Regions from separate parts of the Mesobacillus sp. ABV4_180 genome, predicted to be linked through region 1. Evidence: riboswitches for the same ligand, from Rfam matches in the RefSeq annotation. Region 1 holds a riboswitch; the other holds the start of a gene.

What was found. Region 1 has a riboswitch for S-adenosylmethionine ahead of ACXAEA_RS05185 (methionine ABC transporter ATP-binding protein). Riboswitches for the same ligand answer to the same signal wherever they lie in the genome.
Region 2: another riboswitch for S-adenosylmethionine. It lies ahead of ACXAEA_RS12300 (methionine biosynthesis PLP-dependent protein); the one in region 1 lies ahead of ACXAEA_RS05185 (methionine ABC transporter ATP-binding protein).

The regions. Positions count from the first base shown of each region.
Region 1 covers NZ_JBSWTJ010000001.1:1,046,284-1,050,301, reverse strand. The annotation lists gene ACXAEA_RS05185 (methionine ABC transporter ATP-binding protein) at 1-1,002, opposite strand, end outside; SAM riboswitch class I at 1,086-1,191, opposite strand; gene ACXAEA_RS05180 (chromate transporter) at 1,374-1,904, opposite strand; gene ACXAEA_RS05175 (chromate transporter) at 1,901-2,476, opposite strand; gene ACXAEA_RS05170 (methyl-accepting chemotaxis protein) at 2,661-4,018, opposite strand, start outside.
Region 2 covers NZ_JBSWTJ010000001.1:2,409,546-2,413,563, forward strand. The annotation lists gene ACXAEA_RS12295 (M4 family metallopeptidase) at 1-1,000, shown strand, start outside; SAM riboswitch class I at 1,186-1,295, shown strand; gene ACXAEA_RS12300 (methionine biosynthesis PLP-dependent protein) at 1,450-2,568, shown strand; gene metC (cystathionine beta-lyase) at 2,561-3,736, shown strand; gene ACXAEA_RS12310 (bifunctional homocysteine S-methyltransferase/methylenetetrahydrofolate reductase) at 3,733-4,018, shown strand, end outside.

The DNA of each region.
Region 1 (4,018 bases):
GTGAATCACCTCCAAGTTTTTCGTCCTTGCTGCGATATACGCAATGGCACGGTCTATCTCATCGTGATCTCCAGAAACCTCCATTATGAAGATTCCTAATGGGATGTCTTGAATATACTCAATCTTCCCGTGGAGGATATTTCCCCTCACCTTGAATTTTTGGAATACATCCGAGATCACGCCCTGCTCGGCAATCTCACCCTCGAAATAAATCTTGATCAGTTTGCCATCCCGTTCTCCAAGAAGCCTTTCCGGAAGCTCGAATTGGAGGATGGAGTTGACGAAGTCCTTTGTGAGCGGCTGCTGCGGATTGGCAAAAACATCATAGACATTGCCCTCTTCAATGATTTTGCCATCCTGCATGACGGCCATCCTGTCGCAGATTGTTTTGACCACTTCCATCTCATGAGTGATCAAGACAATCGTGATGCCAAACTCTCTATTAATCTTTTTCAGTAAAGCTAAAATAGAGCGGGTGGTGCTTGGATCAAGAGCCGAGGTCGCTTCATCGCATAACAGGACGGATGGATTATTCGCCAATGCTCTGGCAATGCCGACACGCTGTTTTTGGCCGCCTGACAACTGAGCGGGATAGACATCTTTCTTATCCGAAAGGCCGACCATATGTAAAAGCTCTAGTACTCTTTCATTTATTTCTGCTTTCGGAGTGCCGGCAGCTTTTAACGCAAAAGCTATGTTTTCACTCACTGTCCTGGCGCTAACAAGATGAAAATGCTGAAAAATCATTCCAATTTTCAAGCGGGCTTTCCTTAATTTACTCTTGTTCAAAGATGTAAGCTCGACACCGTCAATGATAATTTCACCCGATGTCGGCTTTTCAAGGAGATTGAGGCATCTGATCAAAGAACTTTTCCCCGCACCGCTATATCCGACAATTCCATAGATTTCTCCCTTTTCAATTCTCAATGAAACATTGTCAACGCCTGTGACTTTCCCCTTTTTTGTTTCATATAACTTGACCAGCTTCTTTACTTCGATCATGCTTCACACCCCCGGCTCATGATTTCTGAAAAATAAAAAATGCCTCTTTCATTCATAGAAAGAGGCATCGTAAGCATCTATACGACTTATCTTTCAGAATGAAAACATTCTGCAGGAAGTGGCACCTTTCCTAAAAAGGAGGTTGCCGGACGTCATAGGGCCTAATCCCTCGGTCACTCTTGATAAGTTTCTTATTAAATTAATTTCGATAATTGAAATATTAAAACCATCTGATTAGTTTGTCAACATTGTTTTTTCAGTAAATAACAATTGGTATCGCTTACATCATTGGGAGAGTAAGAGGAAAATTTTTTCAGTTGATTGTCATTTGACTGAATAGAACAGCCGGTGATAAAACAAAAAAACCTTGTTCATGATAGAACAAGGGCTCCATAAAGAAGTGCTCCGGCGACGACATAGGCTGGATGAACTTTCATTTTTTCCATCAGGACGAAGCTGATTCCGCCGATGAGGATTGTCTGCAGCATGCCGACTCCTTCATAGGAGGAGAAGAAGAAATCATAGGTCATTATTCCAAGCAGCACGGCAATGACTGGCCTGACAACAATGGTCAGCCTTTTTACCTTTGGCGAATCCTTGAACTTCATCAGCAGGCCAAGCAGGCTGATCATTAAAATCAGGGATGGGGCCACAGTGGCAAAAACACCGACTGCGGCGCCGATCATTCCACCCTCGACATAACCAATATAGCCGGCCATCTTTGTAGCAATTGGTCCTGGCAATGCATTGCCCATTGCTAGAACTTCACTGAATTCATTGACTGTCATCCATTTATAACGGTCTACTACTTCATTTTCTATTAGCGGAATGGAGGCCGGTCCGCCGCCATACCCCAAAATCCCAGGGATGAAAAAGGCCAGAAAGATCTGGAAATAAATCATTGCTGTCCGTCTCCCTCTTGTTTATTTTCAGGTGTGGAAGCGTCTTTTTTAAACAAGGCACCCAGCAGCAGGACGAAGATCAATATTGCAGGATGCAAATGCAGGAACTGCACCAGAACCAGACTCCCAATCAGCGCAACAGCCGTCCATCCCCAGCCAAGCTTTGAGGTACCTGATTTCTTGATGAAATCCCATGTAAGCACAGCCAGCATGACCGCAACCACTGGCACAACAGCGTCTGCCATTCCTTTAACCCAGGGCTCGTCCTTATATGAATTCAGGCCCGTCAATAGCAGGATCATCAGGATAATCGTCGGGATCATCGTGGCTGACAAGGCAGTGATCATTCCCAGGAAACCACCTACACGATAACCAATATAACCGGCCATCTTGGTCGCGATCGGTCCTGGCAATGCATTTCCGAGGGCAAGAATGTCACCGAACTCATCAGAGTCCATCCATTTATATTTTTCTACCACTTCCTTATGCACAAGGGGAATCGACGAAGGACCACCGCCATATCCGAGGATTCCAACACGAAAAAACGCAAAGAATAAATCTGCCTGTTTCAATTCTTCACCTACTCATCTAATAGTCCGTCAAAACAGTCACTAGTTTATGCTTCTTTTTTCTTATTATAGACTCATAAGAGCCCTGCTGCATGACATAAAGCAAACACGACTTTAATAATATTTCCCTGATAGAAAAGTTTCCGTAAAAAAGTACCATAGCGACAAGCTATGATACTTTTTCAAATTACTGATTAAATTTGAAAACAGACACTGAGTCGTTTAAATCATTTGTCAGCTTTCGTAAATCTGTAACCTTGCGAGATAAGTTGCCGAAAGCGGATAATTGCTCAGCAGTGGATGCGGAAATTTCTTCACTTCCTGCAGCTGTCTCTTCAACGACTGCACTGATCGATTCAACATTATAAAGGACCTTAGCGCCAAGTTCTTTTGATGCCTCCATGCCCTTAACCAAGTGTGATATTTTTTCCGAGATGCCGGTCACCTTTGATTCAATGTTTTCAAATGCTGTCATCGTTAAGTTCATAGAATTCATCTGTTCATCTGCGATGATTCCACCCTTATTCACTGCGTCAGCGATTTCATCGAGTCCATTTTTGAGCAAGTTGACCACATCAAATATTTGAGTGGTGGCAGTGTTCGATTCCTCTGCCAGTTTCCTGACTTCTGAAGCAACGACCGCAAACCCTTTCCCTGCTTCACCAGCCCTCGCTGCTTCGATCGCCGCATTTAAGGCCAATAGGTTTGTCTGCGCCGCAATTGCCGAAACGGCTGAAGCCATGTCTTCAATTTTGGCTGCATAGCCGAAGAATTGATCGGTCGCAGCCTGTATTGAATATGAAGCATTCTTATTTTCAGTAATCAAAACCTTCTGCTGCTCGATCGCTTCTCTGCCTTCACCAATAGCATCCACCGTTTCCTTGCTATAGGAAGAGGATTCCTGGGTATGATCCAGGTTAAGCATTATTTCTTTATCCATATCTTCAATCAGCTGGACAGATTGCTGTAAATCCTCTGAAACATTTTGCGCTCCCGCAGACAGTTCATCCGTTGAGACAGCGACCTGATTAGAGATTTCAGTAAGCGAAACATTTTCCTGTTCGATCTCCTCAGCAAAGTTCTCCACTTCCTTGCTCGCTATATTGACCTTTTGCAGCAAAGCAGTCAATTGTTTAGCCATCAATTCGAAGGACTCATTCAATATTCCCAGCTCATCTTTGTATTTATACGAAACTTTATCGATCATTAAATTCCCTTTGGCAATTTCCTGTGCATTCACAGCGATTTGTTTCAGCGGTTTTGTGATTGAACTAGTCAGCCTGATTCCTATTCCCCCAGCAACTACGATCAGCAGAATACTGCCAATGATAGCAGAGAGAATGATGAACTGGATTTGATTCTTCAAGTCCTCTTGTAAGAAATCATAATGTTCATTTACCTGGATATTCAGGAGATGAAGATCATTCAGCACACCCTCGCTGCGAAGTGACTGCCTCTTCACTTCTGCGCTGCTTTTCTCATCAAGAGCTTTTTCTGCTTCTGATTGAAGAGAAGTGAATTTTTCAAATGCCTTGTCCAGCACCT
Region 2 (4,018 bases), 1.4 Mb from region 1:
CAATAAATACAATGCAATCGACACAGCAGGTAAAACAAACCCATCTCTGGCTGGTACAAATACTGTAGGATCTGGTGTAGGTGTACTTGGTGATACGAAAACTTTGAACACCCTTCTATCAAGCGGAGCTTATTACTTACAAGATAATACTCGCGGCAATGGCGTATTTACCTATGATGCGCAAAACCGCCAGAGAACTCCAGGTACCCTTTGGAAAGATGCTGACAATCTCTTAAATGCAACGTATGATGGTGCAGCGGTTGACGCTCATTACTATGCAGGTCTGACATATGACTACTACAAAAACGTCTTTAACCGCAATTCATATGACAATAATGGTGCAGCGTTGAAATCAACTGTACATTATGGAAGAAATTACAACAACGCGTTCTGGAATGGACAGCAAATGGTTTATGGCGATGGCGATGGTGCTACATTCATCCCTCTTTCAGGAAGCCTTGATGTTGTTGCTCACGAGCTTACCCACGCGGTAACAGATTTCAGTTCAGACCTTGTTTACCAGTATGAATCAGGAGCATTGAACGAAGCGATTTCTGATATCTTCGGAACACTTGCCGAATTCCATGATAATAACAACCCTGATTTTGAAATCGGTGAAGACATCTATACACCTAACAAAGCTGGTGATGCCCTTCGTTCAATGAGCGATCCGACTAAATACGGCGATCCTGACCACTATTCTGTTCGATATACAGGAACTTCCGACAATGGCGGCGTTCACATTAACAGCGGAATCATCAATAAAGCTGCGTACCTTCTGAGCCAGGGCGGAACACATTATGGAGTGACGGTCCCAGGAATCGGCAATGAAAAAATGGGTGCAATTTTCTACCGTGCAAACACAGTGTATTTTACATCTTCTACGAACTTTAGCCAGGCAAGAGCAGGATTGGTACAAGCCGCTAAAGACTTGTATGGGGCAACTTCTGCAGAAGCAACAGCAGTAGGCAAAGCATTTGATGCTGTAGGTGTAAATTAATAGTTTCCGATTTTAGAAGGGTGGCTCTATTAGGGAATGGAGCCACCCTTCTATTTCTGTACCATCCATTTTCTTAAGTCTATACTGCTGCTTAATTTGAACTTTATTCCTTTAATAAAGTGATTGACATATCCAACAATCACATGTAATATTTAGAGAAATTTAATTTTTTGAAAATTTAATATTTCTTATCAAGAGAAGCTGAGGGTTCTGGCCCTGAGAAGCTTCAGCAACCTTCAACCATTTGTTGAAAAGGTGCTAATTCCAGCAAGTTTTCTAACTTGGCAGATAAGAAGAATGGCTATTTCGTATTAAAGTCTTCTTCTTAAAGAAGGCTTTTTTGTTTTTTTTTCACTCTGCTCAAGGAAGATTTCCTTATAATTCTAAAGCTTATCCTCAAGATTTTCTTGATTAAGAGAAATATAATTTATCAACCGGGAGTGAAAACAATGACAAAAATCGATACGAAACTGGCTCAGCTTGGAAACAGAAGTGAATCTGCAACCGGGGCTGTGAATACCCCCATTTATTTAACTACTGCATACCGTCATGAAGGTATTGGTCAATCAAGCGGATATGATTATATTCGTACAGGTAACCCAACAAGGGAAGTTCTTGAGAAAGCAATCGCTGATCTTGAGGAAGGCGATCGCGGATTCGCCTGCAGTTCAGGCATGGCCGCAATTTGGACGATTCTTTCATTATTCCAGCATGGTGATGAATGGATTGTCTCAAATGATTTATATGGAGGTACTTACCGCCTTCTCGGGCAAGGGTTTAAAAAATGGGGTTTGAATAGTACATATGTAGACATGGGTGATTTGAATTCAATTGAAGCCGCCATCACGCCTAAGACGAAAGCGCTCTTTGTCGAAACACCGACAAATCCATTGATGGAACAGGCAGACATTGAGGCTATTGCTAGGATCGCAAGTACTAATGGACTATTGTTGATTGTTGATAACACCTTTTATACTCCCCTGCTGCAAAAACCATTGTCATTAGGAGCAGATATTGTTATTCACAGCGCTACTAAATATCTTGGCGGCCATAATGATGTGCTAGCAGGCCTAATTGTTGCAAAGGGAAATGACATTTGTGAAGCGTTATTCCTCCACCATAATGGTGGTGGTGCTGTTCTAAGTCCATTTGATTCCTGGCTTTTGATCAGGGGCATGAAAACATTGTCATTAAGAATGGAGCGTCATGAGCGAAATGCAATCAAATTGGTCGATTATCTTCAAAATCATAGTGCTGTAAAGGATGTACTCTACCCAGGCAAAGGCGGAATGATTTCATTCAGGATTAAGTCCCCTTCAATGGTCAATCCATTTTTACAAAGCCTGTCTCTTATCACCTTTGCTGAAAGTCTGGGCGGTGTTGAAAGCTTTATCACCTACCCTGCTACCCAGACACATGCAGATATCCCTGCAGAAATCCGCGAACAGACAGGAGTTTGTGACCGGCTTCTTCGCTTCTCGGTTGGAATTGAGAATACTGAAGATTTAATTGATGATTTGGAACATGCTTTTCAACATGCAGGAAAGGAGGCAAATGTGTATGAGTGATTCTTATACCTTTGAAACCCAACTCCTTCATAACAGGCATAAAGTGGATCCTGCAACAGGAGGAGTCAGTGTTCCAATCCAGCATGCCTCCACATTTCATCAGGAATCTCCAAATACGTTTGGAAAATATGATTACAGCCGCAGCCTGAACCCCACCAGGGAAGCATTGGAGGATATCATCGCTGACCTTGAGGGCGGTTGCCGGGGTTTTGCGTTTTCCTCCGGCATGGCAGCTATTTCTACCGCATTTTTGCTTCTATCAAAGGGAGACCATGTTGTTATATCAGAAGATGTTTATGGTGGCACCTTCCGCATGGTTACCCAGGTTTTGAACCGATTTGGCATAGAGCATACTTTTGTGGACATGACAGACATCGAAACAGTAAAACAAGCGATCCAGCCAAACACTGCTTTATTGTATGTAGAAACACCTTCTAATCCTTTACTGAAGATAACCGACATCCAAACGATCAGCAGGATCGCAAAGGAACAAGGCGCGTTGACTTTTGTAGATAATACCTTCATGACACCGTATCTGCAAAGACCACTTGAGCTGGGAGCCGACCTTGTCCTTCACAGCGCGACTAAATTCTTGTCAGGGCATAGCGATACTGTTGCTGGTCTGGCGGTGGCAAAGGATCAAGATTTGGCAACAAGGCTTTATTCCCTGCAAAATTCCTTTGGAGCTATCCTTGGCGTCCAGGATGCCTGGCTCGTCATGAGAGGAATAAAAACCTTGTCCGTCAGGTTGAATCAATCACAGGAAAACGCTCAAAAGATCGCTCAATTTTTAATAGAAGAACAACAGATTAAAAAAGTTTATTTTCCCGGATTAACTGACCATCCACAACATGCATTGCATCAACTTCAGGCGGATGGCCCTGGAGCGGTGGTTGCGTTTGAATTGGAAGATGAGGCTCAATTAAAGCATTTTATCGAAAAGGTCAAAATTCCTGTCTTTGCCGTCAGTCTTGGTGCAGTAGAGTCCATTCTTTCTTACCCGGCAAAAATGTCCCACGCTGCCATGCCTGAAGCTGAACGCAAAAAACGCGGCATAAGTAACGGATTGCTACGCTTATCTGTTGGCCTGGAGAGCGTGGAAGATCTGATTGTAGATTTTAAACATGCTTTACATTCTATCAACTCTCAAAAGGAGCGAATCCGATGAGTTTCCTCAAACGTTTGGAAAATGAAATCTTAATAGCCAATGGCGCAATTGGTACCCTCCTCTATTCATATGGTGCAGGCACTTGCTTTGAAGAGCTGAATGTTTCACAACCTGATGATATTGTTCGTATTCATAAAGCTTACATTAGTGCTGGTGCAGACCTGATCCAGACGAATACGTATGCAGCGAATTATATAAAACTGGAACGATATGGACTTGAGGATCAGGTGAAAGAGATTAACAGCTCTGCAGTACGACTCGCCAGACTTGCAGCTGGTAAGG